2 linked regions of the Desulfatibacillum aliphaticivorans DSM 15576 genome follow. Each later gene encodes a partner of the first gene's protein in a complex. Links are inferred from orthologs where the notes say so. Each region holds a gene or a part of one and is shown in the gene's direction. Other genes may lie near its edges.

The links. Proteins that work in one complex are often made in the same cells at the same time.
Region 2: the proteins of tsaD (region 1) and tsaB are in contact, whole or in part, in a solved structure (PDB 4WQ4), measured with the Escherichia coli proteins. The link is inferred for Desulfatibacillum aliphaticivorans DSM 15576 from one-to-one orthologs.

Annotation. Positions count from the first base shown.
Region 1 is NZ_AUCT01000007.1:192,616-200,590, forward strand. Bases 2,459-5,208 are described here. They hold tsaD (tRNA (adenosine(37)-N6)-threonylcarbamoyltransferase complex transferase subunit TsaD), read left to right. Parts: upstream 2,459-3,206; coding sequence 3,207-4,211; downstream 4,212-5,208. Other genes in these bases: G491_RS0108300 (glycosyl transferase), read left to right, coding at 2,459-3,196; G491_RS33575 (PAS domain-containing hybrid sensor histidine kinase/response regulator), read right to left, coding at 4,276-5,208. In the rest of the region: purM (phosphoribosylformylglycinamidine cyclo-ligase), read left to right, coding at 159-1,202; more of G491_RS0108300, read left to right, coding at 1,370-2,458; more of G491_RS33575, read right to left, coding at 5,209-7,374; betA (choline dehydrogenase), read right to left, coding at 7,755-7,975.
Region 2 is NZ_AUCT01000037.1:10,206-15,816, reverse strand. The notes cover bases 2,613-5,611. They hold tsaB (tRNA (adenosine(37)-N6)-threonylcarbamoyltransferase complex dimerization subunit type 1 TsaB), read left to right. Parts: upstream 2,613-3,765; coding sequence 3,766-4,458; downstream 4,459-5,611. Other genes in these bases: pssA (CDP-diacylglycerol--serine O-phosphatidyltransferase), read left to right, coding at 5,274-5,611; G491_RS0123955 (phosphatidylserine decarboxylase family protein), read left to right, coding at 4,609-5,277; lon (endopeptidase La), read left to right, coding at 2,613-3,769. Outside these bases: G491_RS0123975 (inositol monophosphatase family protein), read right to left, coding at 1-257; G491_RS0123970 (prepilin peptidase), read right to left, coding at 244-1,044; more of lon, read left to right, coding at 1,289-2,612. UniProt on the Escherichia coli protein: Required for the formation of a threonylcarbamoyl group on adenosine at position 37 (t(6)A37) in tRNAs that read codons beginning with adenine.

The DNA of each region.
Region 1 (7,975 bases):
GCCGCAACCTGGAAAGATAATCCGGGGCCTTTTTCAAATCAGGAGGGAGCCCGGGGCTTAAGCCCGGGTTCGCCAGGCGCCATTGGACAGGCGGCATAGCGCCAAAGCCGCTCCAACGGCCTGTTTATATCAACAATTTTTGCGGGAGTACGAAATACATGGCCAAGTCCCTTTCCTACGCGGATGCAGGCGTCGACATTGATAAAGCCAACCGGTTGGTGGACAGGATCAAAACAATCGTCAAATCAACCCCCCGCCAGGGAGTGATCGGCGGCATTGGCGGATTCGGCGGATTGTTTTCCCTGAACACCGAGCAATACGAAAGGCCTGTGCTTGTCAGCTCCACGGACGGCGTGGGAACCAAATTGCGCGTGGCTATCATGATGGACAAGCACGACACCATAGGCATCGACCTGGTGGCCATGAGCGTGAACGACATTCTGGTTCAAGGCGCCAAGCCCTTATTTTTCCTGGACTACCTGTCCATGGGAAAACTGAACGAAAACACCGCCGCTGATATCATCGAGGGCGTGGCGGAAGGATGCCGCCAGGCCAATTGCGCCCTGATAGGCGGAGAAACCGCGGAAATGCCCGGCATGTATGAAGACGGCGACTACGATCTGGCAGGCTTCGCCGTGGGCATCGCCGACAATTTCAAAATCGTGGACGGTTCTGACGTGGGCCAGGGCAACGTGCTTTTGGGCATCGCCTCCACCGGGCTTCATTCCAACGGGTATTCCCTGGCCAGAAAGGTGTTTTTCGATCACCTGGACCTGAAGGTGGACTCCTACGTGGAGGACCTGGGGATGACCGTGGGCGAAGCCATGCTCGAACCCACCAAAATTTATGCGGAAATAGTCCGGAACCTTATCCGGGACATCCATGTTAACGGAATGGCCCATATTACCGGCGGCGGCATCATCGACAACCTGCCCCGAACCATTCCTCAGTCCTGTAAGGCCATTATCCGGGAAGGCTCCTGGGAGTACCCGGCCATTTTCCCGTTCATGAAAAAAGCCGGGGACATCGACGAAATGGAAATGATGCGCACTTTCAACAACGGCATTGGGCTGGTCGCCGTCATACCCGAACCCCAGGTCCAGGAAGCCCTGGAGCTGATGCAGGCCATGGGCGAAAAAGCCTATGTCATAGGCGAAATTGCCGCCCGCGGCGAAAATGACGATCGCATAGAATGGAAATAAAAGAATCAGGCGAATCCTGTCCGATTCCAGGTCCAAAAGCCAAACCCAAAACCTTCTTGGGGCGGTTTTTCGCCTGGATCGCCAAGGGGGCGGAGAATCAAACCTGCGCCTCCTGAGGGCCCAGACGGTCCGGCGCCGGGCAGGCGCCCAGAAAATAAAACTAAAAAATGCTCGCATTATATTATCCCCTCGCCGCTTTTCTGATTTGCCTTGCAGCCACTCCCGCGGTTCAATGGATGGCGCATAAAAGGGATTGGCTCGCCCATCCCACGGCGGACAGGTGGCACCAGAAGCCCACCGCTCTCATGGGAGGCATCGCCATTTATGCGGGCATCAGCATTCCCCTATACATTCTTTCGGACTTCACCATAGAAAAGAGCTTTGTCCCGGGCATCGCCCCCATGCACGCAGGCCCCCACGCGGGCGCCGTGCTGTGGCTTGGGGTCACCCTGCTTTTCATCCTGGGTCTGGTGGACGATTTTTTAAAAATCAAGCCCCAAAGCAAATTGCTGGGCCAGATTCTGGTGGCCTTGATGGCGACCTTTTTCGGATACCGGCTTTGCTGGTTCGAGTCCATGACCCTGGACACAATGATTTCCGTGTTCTGGATTGTCGGCATAACCAACGCCCTGAATCTATTGGATAACATGGACGGGCTTTGCGCCGGAGTCGGGGCCGCGGCCTCGTTTTTCCTGGCCATGCTGTTGTGGGACACCAACTTTATGCTGGCTGTCATGTGCCTGATTTTATGCGGGTCTTTGGCGGCCTTTCTGGTGTTTAACTTCAATCCGGCCTCCATTTTCATGGGAGATTGCGGCAGCCTGGTGATCGGCTTTACCCTGGCTTTTTTGAGCATTTGCTACGCCGGGTTTTCGGCGCCCCCCCACGGCATCGCCAAATATGCATGCCCCATCATGGTGATGATGGTCCCCATATTCGACACCTCTCTGGTGACCTTCATCCGGCTGCTATCCGGGCGAAAAGCCTCCATGGGCGGCAAGGACCACACCTCGCACCGGCTGGTGCTTATTGGGTTGTCGGAAAAAAAAGCGGCCCTGGCTTTGTACGCCATCGCCTCCATTTCCGGCCTGGCGGCCATGTTCGTGGACAAGCACGACACCCTGAGCACGCCCCTGGTGCTGGTCCCTTTGGCATTGGCCATTCTGCTCATGGGCGTGTACCTATCTCAGTTGCGGGTATATCCGGAAAAAGAGTTCTCCGTACTTAGGGATAAAACCTTTACGCCGGTTCTGATGGAACTGACCTACAAGCGCCAACTGGCCCTTGTGGTGCTGGATTTCTGGCTCATCGCCTTTTCCTATTACATGTCGTACCGGCTGCGCTTCAATCTGGAGGACTTCAAGTTCTACTTCGAGGTTTTCCTCCAAAGCCTGCCCATTATCATCGGATGCAAAATCACCGCCTTTTACGCCATGGGCGTGTATCGCGGCGTGTGGGACTCGTTCAGCTTCAATGATATCTACGTGCACATCAAAGCCACCCTGCTGGGCACGCTGCTTAGCGTGGTTTTAATCACCTATGTGTTCCGGTTTCAGGATTTTTCCAAAGGCCTGTTTGTGATCGACTGGCTTGGCCTCACGGGCTTGGTTCTTCTCACCAGAGGCTCTTTCCGGCTGTTCATGGACGCCATGAAGCGCAGCAGCCTCAAAGGAGACCGGGTGCTTTTGTACGGCGCAGGCAGAGGCGGAGAAATTCTCCTGCGGGAAATTATGAACAACAAGCACAGACATCTTGTGCCGGCGGGCTTCCTGGACGACGATCCCATGAAGGCGGGCAAGCGGCTCCAGGGATACCCGGTGCACGCCGCCCAGGGAGACCTTGACGCCCTGCTTGCCAAGGAAGAGGTTCGGGGGATAATCATCGCCTATATCAATCCTTCGGAGCAAAACATGGCGCGGCTCAGGGAGATCTGCAGGAAGAACCAATTATTCTTAAAAAAATTCAGCGTTTGCATAGAGGACGTTGAAGTATAGCTTAAAATCCATGAAAACAATCCTTGGAATCGAATCATCCTGCGACGAAACCGCCGCCGCCGTGGTCAGCCGCGGAACGGAAATCCTATCCTCGGTGGTCGCCTCCCAAATCAAGGTGCACGCCCCTTACGGCGGTGTGGTGCCGGAACTGGCCTCACGCAAGCATTTGGAAAGCATCGCCCCCGTGGTGGAGCAAGCCCTGGAAGAGGCTGGAATATCGCGGGATCAAGTGGACGGAGTAGCCGTAACGCGCGGCCCCGGTCTGGTGGGCGCCTTGCTGGTGGGATTCTCCTTCGCCAAAGCCTACGCCTTGGCTTTAGACGTCCCCTGGGTGGGCGTGAACCATCTTTTGGGGCATATCCACTCGGTCCTTATGTCGCCCTCCCCTCCTGAATTCCCATTCGCCGCGTTGCTGGTTTCCGGCGGACACACCAGCATCTATAAAGTAAGCTCCCGCACGGACATGGAAGTCATGGGCCAGACCCGGGACGACGCTGCAGGCGAAGCGTTTGACAAGGTGTCCAAAGCCATGGGCCTGGGGTATCCGGGCGGCGAAATTATCAGCAAGCTGGCGGAAAGCGGAGACCCTCACAAAATCAGCTTTCCCAGATCCTGGCTGGACAAGAAAAAATTCGACTTTTCCTTTTCAGGCATCAAAACCGCGGTGGGCCGGTATATGCAGGTGCACGAAGAAACCTGGCAGGATGAGAAGGCGGACATCGCCGCCAGTTTTCAGGAAGCCGTGGTGGAAGTTTTGGCGACCAAGCTGATCAACGCAGCCAAAAGCATTGGCTGCCCCAGAGTGGCCGTGGCGGGAGGCGTGGCCGCCAACGCCTGCTTAAGGGATCGTGTGACCCAATTGGCGGCCAAGGCAGGCATGAGCGTGCACTTGCCGGACATCTCCCTGTGCGGAGACAACGCCGCCATGATCGCCGCCGCAGGATATTACAAACTCGTCGCCGGAGAACGCGCGCCCCTGAATATGGACGTTTTTTCCCGGGTGGAGAAAATGTGAATCCTTATATGTGCTATTGTAGCCTGGGCAAGGGTTCACATGAGGGAAAGGTTTAGACGAAATATCATTTTTTTGCCTGATCCAAAACCTTTCTAAGCATCACCGCCAGGTTATTTTTGTTAAACGGCTTCATAAGAAATCCTTCTATGCCAATAGCTTCCGCTTTTTCTTTATTAAGCCGTTCACTAAATCCTGTGCATATCATGACAGGAATGTCAGGCCGAATCTTTTTCATTTCAGCGGCCAGCCGGTCCCCGGTCATTTTAGGCATAGCCATGTCTGAAATGACTGCATCATAATTTTCAGGATTAGCCTTAAAGGCCTCCAATGCCTCCATTGCCCCCAATCTTGCGGTTACCTGGTATCCCAATCTATTCAGCAGTGTTTTGACTAAATTGACCAAAGCGGGCTCATCGTCCACTATAAGAATATGCTCATGACCAGTTTTGATTTTGGGGATTTCGGTGGATCTTTCAAATTCACCTGGTTTTTCCATCATGGGGAAATAGAGATGGAATGTGGAGCCTTTTCCCACATCACTTTCTATCCTGATATCCCCCCCATATTCTTTTAGGATCCCATAAACAACTGCCAAACCAAGCCCCGTGCCTTTTCCCTGCTTTTTAGTCGTAAAATACGGCTCGAAAATTTTGTCCATGATTTCTGGAGGGATGCCAGCGCCTGTATCGCTTACGGAAAACAACAACTGCCTATCCCCCAATATTTCAGAGGAGCCATGATCATCAGAACCTCGATCCACCTCTCTGAGAGACACCTCAATTTTCGCCCCGTCCATATTCTCCATGGCATGATAAGCATTAGTAATTAAATTCATCGCAATTTGATGCAGTTGAGTGGCGTTCGCCCATATTGCTCCGCAGTTTTTCTGGATTGCACTCTGAATTTCAATATTTTTTGGAATGGAGGATCGGCAAAGCGTTAACACATCATCAAGTATATATTGAAACTTTACAGGGCCCAGCTTTTCTTCCGACTTGCGGCCAAAAGCTAAAATTTGTGAAATCAGATCGCGCGCTCTTTCACTGGCTTTAAATATCTCTTTTACCTTAATCTGTTCCGGGCTGCCTGTGCGCAGATCTTCGGTAAGCATTTCCGCCAAGCCCATAATTGGCGTTAAAATGTTATTAAAATCGTGTGCTATTCCGCTTGCCAGATTTGCAATGGATTCCATTTTTTGAGCTTGTTGAATTTTCTCCTCAAATGACTTCTGTTCCGTGATGTCCGTATGAGACCCGGCCATTCGATACGGAACCCCGTTTTCATCCCTGAGGGCCCCCCCCCTTGCTTGAATCCAGCGATAAGAGCCGTCTTTATGACGAAGCCGGAACTCAATGGAGTACGCAGGCGTTTTGCCCAGGAGATAGTTTTCCACATATTTCAGTACAACGGGTTTATCTTCAGGATGCAGGCGGTCTTCAAAAGAAGAGAAAATATTAGGCAGTTCCTCATCGCAATAGCCTATCATCTCCTTCCACCTTGGGGACAAAAACAGGCTATTGTCGTGCAAATCCCAATCCCAGATGCCGTCGCGGGCGCCATTAATGGCCAATACATATTGTTCTTTACTTTTTATGAGATCCTGTTCAATTTTCTTGCGTTCTGTTATATCTGTGGAAACGCCGCAAAGAGCAATACATTCCCCGGAGTCATCAAAAACTTTTTGCACCCTGGAGTCCAAAAAAACTTCCCGTCCATGAATAGTTCGATTAACAACCTCCCCGTGCCACCTGCCATCCTGCAGCGTCTTTTGAAAAATTTCCTGTTGCGTGGCGCCATGGCCTGACTTTTCTCCATATACTTCGGTGGATAGCCCCACCAGCTCCCCTTGCGTATAGCCAAGATTCGTTTTTACCGCGTTATTCACATATGTGATAACCCCCTTAGTATCCGTTACTGTGACATAATCATGGATTTGATCAAGAACCATAGCCTGCAGCTTCAAGGCGCTTTCTATCTTTCTTTGCTCCGTAATATTGGACATGGCTGTCAGAGAATACGGGGTTCCGTTAGAGTACACAACTTCTCCTGAAAACAGGCCCTCGAGGATGGATCCGTGTTTGGTAACGACCTGAAGTTCAACATTGTTCAAGTTTCCATTCTTCCTCAATAATTTTGAAACATTCGCCTGTTTTTCCGGATGAACAAACAATCCAAGATTGGCTACGGTATTGCCGAGAATCTCCGCTTTTGAATAACCAAGCATATTTATAAATGCCACGTTGACATCAACAAACCGTCCTTCAGGAATTGTTGTAAGCGCCATCAGGATAGGATTATCCCTAAAAAGGCGTTCAAAAAGATGAAGATTCTCCTGTAAGTCCGACAAGTCTTTGGAAACGAGAAATATGGCGTCCTTTTCGCCCCATTTCCCTTTCCATGCACATGTTTCTGAGGCAATTCGCCTACCGTCTCTGTTTCGTAACGGTAAAGGAAAGTCCTGCTTGGTCGTGATGGCTGCCTTAAAAAAGGTCCTAGCATCAGCATGAGTGTCTTCAGGGAACAAATCCCAAAAAGCCAAATTTTGGAAATCATCCCGAGAGTAGCCCAACCTTTTGCGGGCAAAAGGGTTGGCGTATACAACTTCTCCAGACAGGGTGCATATAAAAACCATGTCTTCAATTGTTTCGATCAACTCCCGAAAGTTTGATTCCTTTTCCCTTATTTTTGCCTCAGCCTCTTTACGATGAGACATATCCCTGGCAATTCCAAAAAACCTTTTATGTCCATGTTCAGTAAAAGGAATCCCCATCACTTGAACTGGATACGCTGCTCCTTCAGCATTTTTATGAGTAGATTCAAAAACCCGGGGAAGTTCGTTAGGGTGTCCTTCCCAGAAGGATTGAAAGGATTCTATGCAAAAATTTGGATCAATATCCATTATTAATAAATCACGCATCATCTCCTTGCTTACCCCTAATGCTCGACAGGCAGCCTTGTTGGCGTCCAAAATCCTTCCATCTTGCCCAATCAAATATATGGCGTCGAGATGCTTTTCAAAAAGATTAGTGTACCAACTCTGGTTCATGGGAGCCTGGCCTTGTTTAGTCCGAAAAAGATTCCCGGACAGACCTTCCCTTGATAGTGCGTTTTCCAATGACTCCACAGTTTTTTCTAATTCTTCGTAGGTGGGTTTACGCTGCATTTCCTTTTACCTCGCAAAGGAATTCGACACTGTATAGATTTCATCTTAATGCCAATACAATAATGTGGACGACTAACAACCACGATCGGCATAAAAATGGATTATCTTGAATTTGCTAATAATTCTTAATAAAAAATAGGTGTCTGTTCATCGTTCCATATACCCCCCAATTTTTTAACAAGCAACTATTTAACGGGCGATTTTTTTAATATTGGCTCCTCTGTTTGAATTTTTCAGGCATAAATTACAATGGCCTTTTGGTATTTCACGGCTTCCAGTCCCGCGGAGTCTTGACTTACTCCAAATAAAAAAAAACCCCTGACGAGTAGATTCGCCAAGGGCTTCTTTATCTATACAAGGAATGTGGTTATTTTCAGCTGCTAATCTTCGGAAGCTGCTTCATCCTGGCCTTTGGTGTAGTAGGGAACCTCCACCGGCGGCGCGGGCGTGTTGCCCAGAATCAGATCCGCGGCTTTTTCGGCAATCATCATGGTGGGCGCGTAAATATTGCCGTTGGTGACGTAAGGCATGACGGAGGCGTCCACCACCCGAAGGTTCTCGATGCCGTGCACCCGGAGTTCGGGATCCACCACCGCCATGT
Region 2 (5,611 bases), on another replicon or contig:
AGGGGGTCCACAATCCAGGTGTATTCGCTATCGGCTTCCTTGCCGCTTCCTTCCTCGGCCAGGATGGCGTGGTCCGGAAAGGCCCTGGCAATGGCCTCCACAATAATTTCCTCGGAGGCTTTATCCGCCTGGGTTAAAAGGTCGATTTCCCCCTTTTTCTTCACCACCCGGGCGCGTCCGTAATATTTCAACAGCACTTTGGCGGCCCCGTGGGCTGCGGCAAGAGCTGTGTGTTCAATTTTTTCAAAATCCGCCACGAGCGTACTCCAAATACTTGTAAATCAAAAATTCTCCCCAAAAGATATACACGATAGCGCCTGAGGCAAGGAATGGGCCGAATGGGATTCTCAAATCCAATCCCTTGGAGCGGTTCAGGGGGATGAGGATCAACCCCACGAAGGTTCCCACAAAGGCCCCGGCCATGATGGTGAACAAAACCCCCTTAACGCCGAAGAATGCCCCCAGCATGCCCAGGAGCTTGACGTCGCCCATGCCCATGCCTTCTTTTTTTCTGAGCAGGTAAAACAATTCGGATACGGCGAACAGGCCCCCGCCGCCCACAGCTACTCCAATCAGGGATTGGGCCAGGCTGAGTTCCGGGAGCAAAAAAGATGCCGCAATGCCTATGGGAATTCCCGGCAGAGTGATTATATTGGGTATGATCATGTGATCAAGGTCGATAAAGGTGATGACCAGGAGGGTTGCAATGAGCAGGTAGTAAACCAGGGCCGCCCAGGTGAAGCCGAAATTGACGGCGCAGGCCAGGGCGAACATTCCGGAAGCCAGCTCCACCAAAGGATATCTTATGGAGATGGAGGCCTTGCAGGCCCGGCATTTGCCCGTCAACACAATATAAGACGCCACGGGGATGTTATCGTACCAGGCTATTTGGGCGTTGCACTGGGGGCAGTGGGAGCGGGGTTCGCTGAACGGAATGCCCCCCTCCGGGATGCGGAAGATGCAAACATTGAGAAAACTGCCTACGATCAGGCCGAACGCGAGGACGAATATATAGGGTAGCACCGGGACCAGAGCTGTAGACATGCATTCTCCATTGTTTGGACGCCGAATTCGGAGCGGCTCGCCTAACCGGTTGCGAGCTTTTCCGTATTTGTAACCTTGCCTTCCCGGGCTCTAAATGTCAAGATTGTTGTTGTCATAGTGTGGCATGTTTTGTATTAGTTTTTCATTCGGGAAGCCTGAAGGCAGGCGAATCGCCGCCGGATGGGCTATCGTCGGCCAAAGCAGGCCAACGTCCCAATAACCCAAAAGATTTGAGAGAGAGCCAATGGCCCATACTGATACGGACGATCTTGTCGGACTGCTAGATGCTGACGACCAGAATCTTGATATACCCGCCACCCTTCCCATGCTTCCGGTTAGGGATGTGGTGGTGTTCACCCACATGATTATCCCCCTGTTTGTGGGCAGGGACAAATCCGTGCGCGCCGTGGATGCAGCCATGGCCAAAGACCGCTTTTTGTTTTTGGCCACCCAGATGGACGGCGCCGTGGAAAACCCGGAATCGGACCAAATTTTCAAGCACGGCACTGCGGCCCGGATTCTGCGCGTACTCAAGCTGCCGGACGGCCGGGTTAAGGTGCTGGTTCAGGGCCTGGCCAAGGCTAAAATCGTCCGCTACACCAAAAAATCCGATATGTTCCGGGTGCGCATCGAACTGCTTCATGAAGAGGACCTGGGCGATTTGGATATGGAAACCGAAGCCCTCATGCGCAACGTGAAGGAAAGCTGCGAAAAGATTTTGGGGCTTCGGGGAGAACTCACCCCGGACGTCACCATGGTCCTGGACGGCATCGACCATCCCGGACGGCTGGCCGACCTGGTCGCTTCCAACCTGAATCTGAAAATCGAAGAAGCCCAGAGCATTTTCGAGGCCATCGATCCGGTCCAGCGCCTCCTGGCGGTCAACGGATTCGTCTCCCGGGAAGTGGAGCTTTCGGCCATGCAGGCCCGCATCCAGTCCAGCGTGCGCGACGAGATATCCAAAAGCCAGAAGGATTACTTCCTGCGGGAGCAAATGCGCGCCATCAATCGCGAATTGGGCGAGGTGGACGAAAAGACCCAGGAAATCAAGGAATATCAGGACAAAATCCGTAAGGCCAAGATGCCCAAGGAAGCCAAGGAGGAGGCCGACCGCCAACTCAAGCGCCTGGAGCAGATGCACCCGGAAGCGGGAGAAGCCCCCACGGTCCGCACCTATCTGGACTGGCTGGTGGAGGTTCCCTGGAAAAAGGCCACCAAGGACACCCTGGACATCAAAAAAGCCAAGGAAATTCTGGAAGAGGACCATTACGGCCTGGAAAAGGTCAAGGACCGCATTTTGGAATACCTGGCCGTACGCAAGCTCAACCCGAAAATGAAAGGCCCCATCCTGTGCTTTGTGGGCCCCCCGGGCGTGGGAAAAACCTCCCTGGGCAAGTCCATCGCCCGGGCCATGGGCCGGAAGTTTTACCGCCTTTCTTTGGGCGGCATCCGGGACGAGGCGGAAATAAGGGGCCATCGGCGGACTTACATCGGCGCCTTGCCCGGCCGCATCATCCAGGGGTTGAAGCATTGCAAGTCCAACAATCCCGTATTCATGATGGACGAGATCGATAAAATCGGCGCGGATTTTCGGGGAGATCCCTCCTCCGCCTTGCTGGAGGCTTTGGACCCGGAGCAGAACTTCGCCTTTTCGGATCATTACTTGAACGTGCCGTTCGACCTGTCTTCCGTCATGTTCATTACCACCGCCAACATGACAGACACCATCCCCTCGGCGTTGCTTGACAGGATGGAGGTCATCAATCTGGCCGGGTACACGGAAAACGAAAAGGTGCTTATCGCCCAGCAATACCTGGTTCCCCGGCAGGTCAAGGAAAACGGCCTCAAGCCGGAGGACATTACCATCTCGGGCAATGCATTGCTTAAAATGGCCACGGAATACACCAGCGAGTCCGGCTTGCGCAATCTGGAGCGTGAAATCGGAACCCTTTGCCGGAAAGTCAGCCGGAAAATCGCGGAAGGCAAAAAGGGGCCGTATCAGATTACCGCGTCCTCCCTGGTCAAATATCTTGGCCTGGAAAAATTTCTGCCCGAGATGGACCAGGAAGAGCCCCAGATCGGCCTTGCCACGGGACTGGCCTGGACCCATTGGGGCGGCGAAGCCCTGTACATCGAGACCACCCTCATGCGCGGCAAGGGGGAACTGGTGCTGACGGGCCAGTTGGGCGAAGTCATGCAGGAGTCGGCCAGGGCGGCTTTGTCTTACGCCCGGACCAACGAAGACGAGTTGGAGATAGACCCGGATCTGTTCGATAATTTCGACATCCATATTCATGTGCCGGCCGGCGCCATTCCCAAGGACGGCCCGTCCGCAGGCATCGCCATGACCACGGCCCTGGTTTCGGCCCTGACCGAGCGGCCGGTGGCCAATGACATCGCCATGACCGGCGAGGTGACCATTCGGGGCAGGGTGCTGCCCATAGGCGGCTTGCGTGAAAAATCTCTGGGCGCCTTAAGAGCCGGGATCAAGACAATTATTATTCCTGAGAAAAATAAAAAGGAGTTGTCCGAGGTTCCGCAGCAGGTGCGCAGAAAGCTGAAATACATCACGGTGAGCCACGTGAATGAGGTTTTGGAAAAGGCTCTCTTGCCCGCGGAAAAGAAAAAGGCGCCGCCGAAAAAAAAGCCGGCTAAAAAAGCGGCGAAGCCCAAGGCCAAAAAGACCCAGCCCAAGGCGAAAACGACAGAGGCCGCAGATAAATGATCGTTCTGGCCATGGATACGGCCGCCCTGGGGTTTGGCGTGGTTGTGGTTGAAGACGGCCGGGTGCTGGCCCGGGAGCAGGGGGAGCGGTCCCGCTCCCATGCCAGGAGCCTTATGGATGCGGTCCAAAACGTGTTGAACGAGGCGGGGCTTAAGCCGGCTCAGGTGGATGGCTTGGCCGTGACCTGCGGCCCGGGCAGCTTTACGGGCCTGCGCATCGGCATTGCTTCCGCCAAAGGGCTGGCTTCGGCCTTGAACATCCCGGTGTACGGAGTGTCCACACTATACGCTTTGGCGAAAGCCGCCCAGCCCTGCAACCTGCCCGTTCAGGCCGCCATGGACGCCCGGAAAGGGCAGGTGTATGCAGCCGAATTCCGGCCGAGCGATAACGGGCTGGTGCAAACGAGCCCGGAAGCCGCCAAATCGCCGGAGCAATGGATTTGCGAAGTCAGTGAACAAAGCCTGTTTATTGGAGACGGCGCCGCCCTGTACCGGGAGTTCATTGAAGCTGAATTGGGCGGTAAGGCGCGCTTCGCCCCGGAGGACTTGAACAGAATCGACATCACCGTGGTTGCAGACATTGCCGCAAAGGCCATAAAAGAGGGCAAGGCATGCAGCGCTGCGGATCTCAAGGCGACCTACATTAGAAAGTCCGACGCCAAACTGCCGAAAATTCCTCAGGCCGTGTAAATTCGGGCCGCATCGCCCTCTGAAAAACGAACTGAGATTGACACTTACCTGCCGGTGATGTATTGTTCGCCATCCCATGCAAGGCGAACCCGACGGCAGGAATTCGCCTTGATTATTTTTGGCGCCGCCCTTAAGATTGAAAGATTGATTATGGAAAAATATACATATCCGGATCCCCCAAGCGACAGAGCCCTGCCCATCGCCAACGCCGGATGGCCGATTATTCTTGCAGCAGGTTTTACTACGCTGCTAATGGCGATTCTGGATTATAAAGTTCTTGCTTTGCTGCTATATGTGTTTACGATGTTTTCATGCTACTTCTTCAGGGACCCGGACCGGCTTGCCCCTGAAGAGGAAAACGCCGTGGTTTCTCCCGCGGACGGCAAGGTGCTTTTCGTCAATGTGGTGGATTCCAATCCCTTCATTGAAGGCCGGGCGCTTAAGATCAGCATTTTCATGTCCGTGTTCAACGTCCACGTTAACCGGAATCCCATGAACGGGACGGTCAAACGGATTATATATAATCCGGGCAAGTTTTTCAGGGCCAACCTGGACAAGGCCTCCCAGGAGAACGAACACAACGCCGTTGTTCTGGACTGCAACGGCCGGGAAATCTGTTACGTGCAGATCGCCGGGCTGGTGGCCAGACGGATTTTATGTGGAATTAAACCGGGCGACGAGGTTGTTAAGGGAGAGCGGTTCGGCATGATTCGTTTTGGCTCCCGCCTGGATGTGTACTTGCCGGTAGGCTTTGACCCCTGCGTACTGCCAGGGGACAAGGTTTTCGCCGGATCAACCGTGATAGGGAATATGCCATGAAGAATAAGAACAAAGACGGCCGAAAAAGGCGTTTTGACATGCACAAGGGAGTGTATGTCCTGCCAAATTTTGTAACCTCCCTCAATTTGTTTTTCGGTTTTTTCGCCGTGATTTCAGCTACGCAGGGGGATTATGTAAAGGCTGCTTTTTGCGTTCTTATTGCAGGGGTTTTCGATAATCTGGACGGCAAGGTGGCCCGGGCCACCAACACCACCAGCCAGTTCGGCGTGGAGTACGATTCCCTGGCCGACCTGGTTTCTTTCGGCCTGGCGCCCGGCCTGACCATGTTCTTGTGGGCGCTTCAACCTCTTGGGCGGATCGGCTGGCTGGCCGC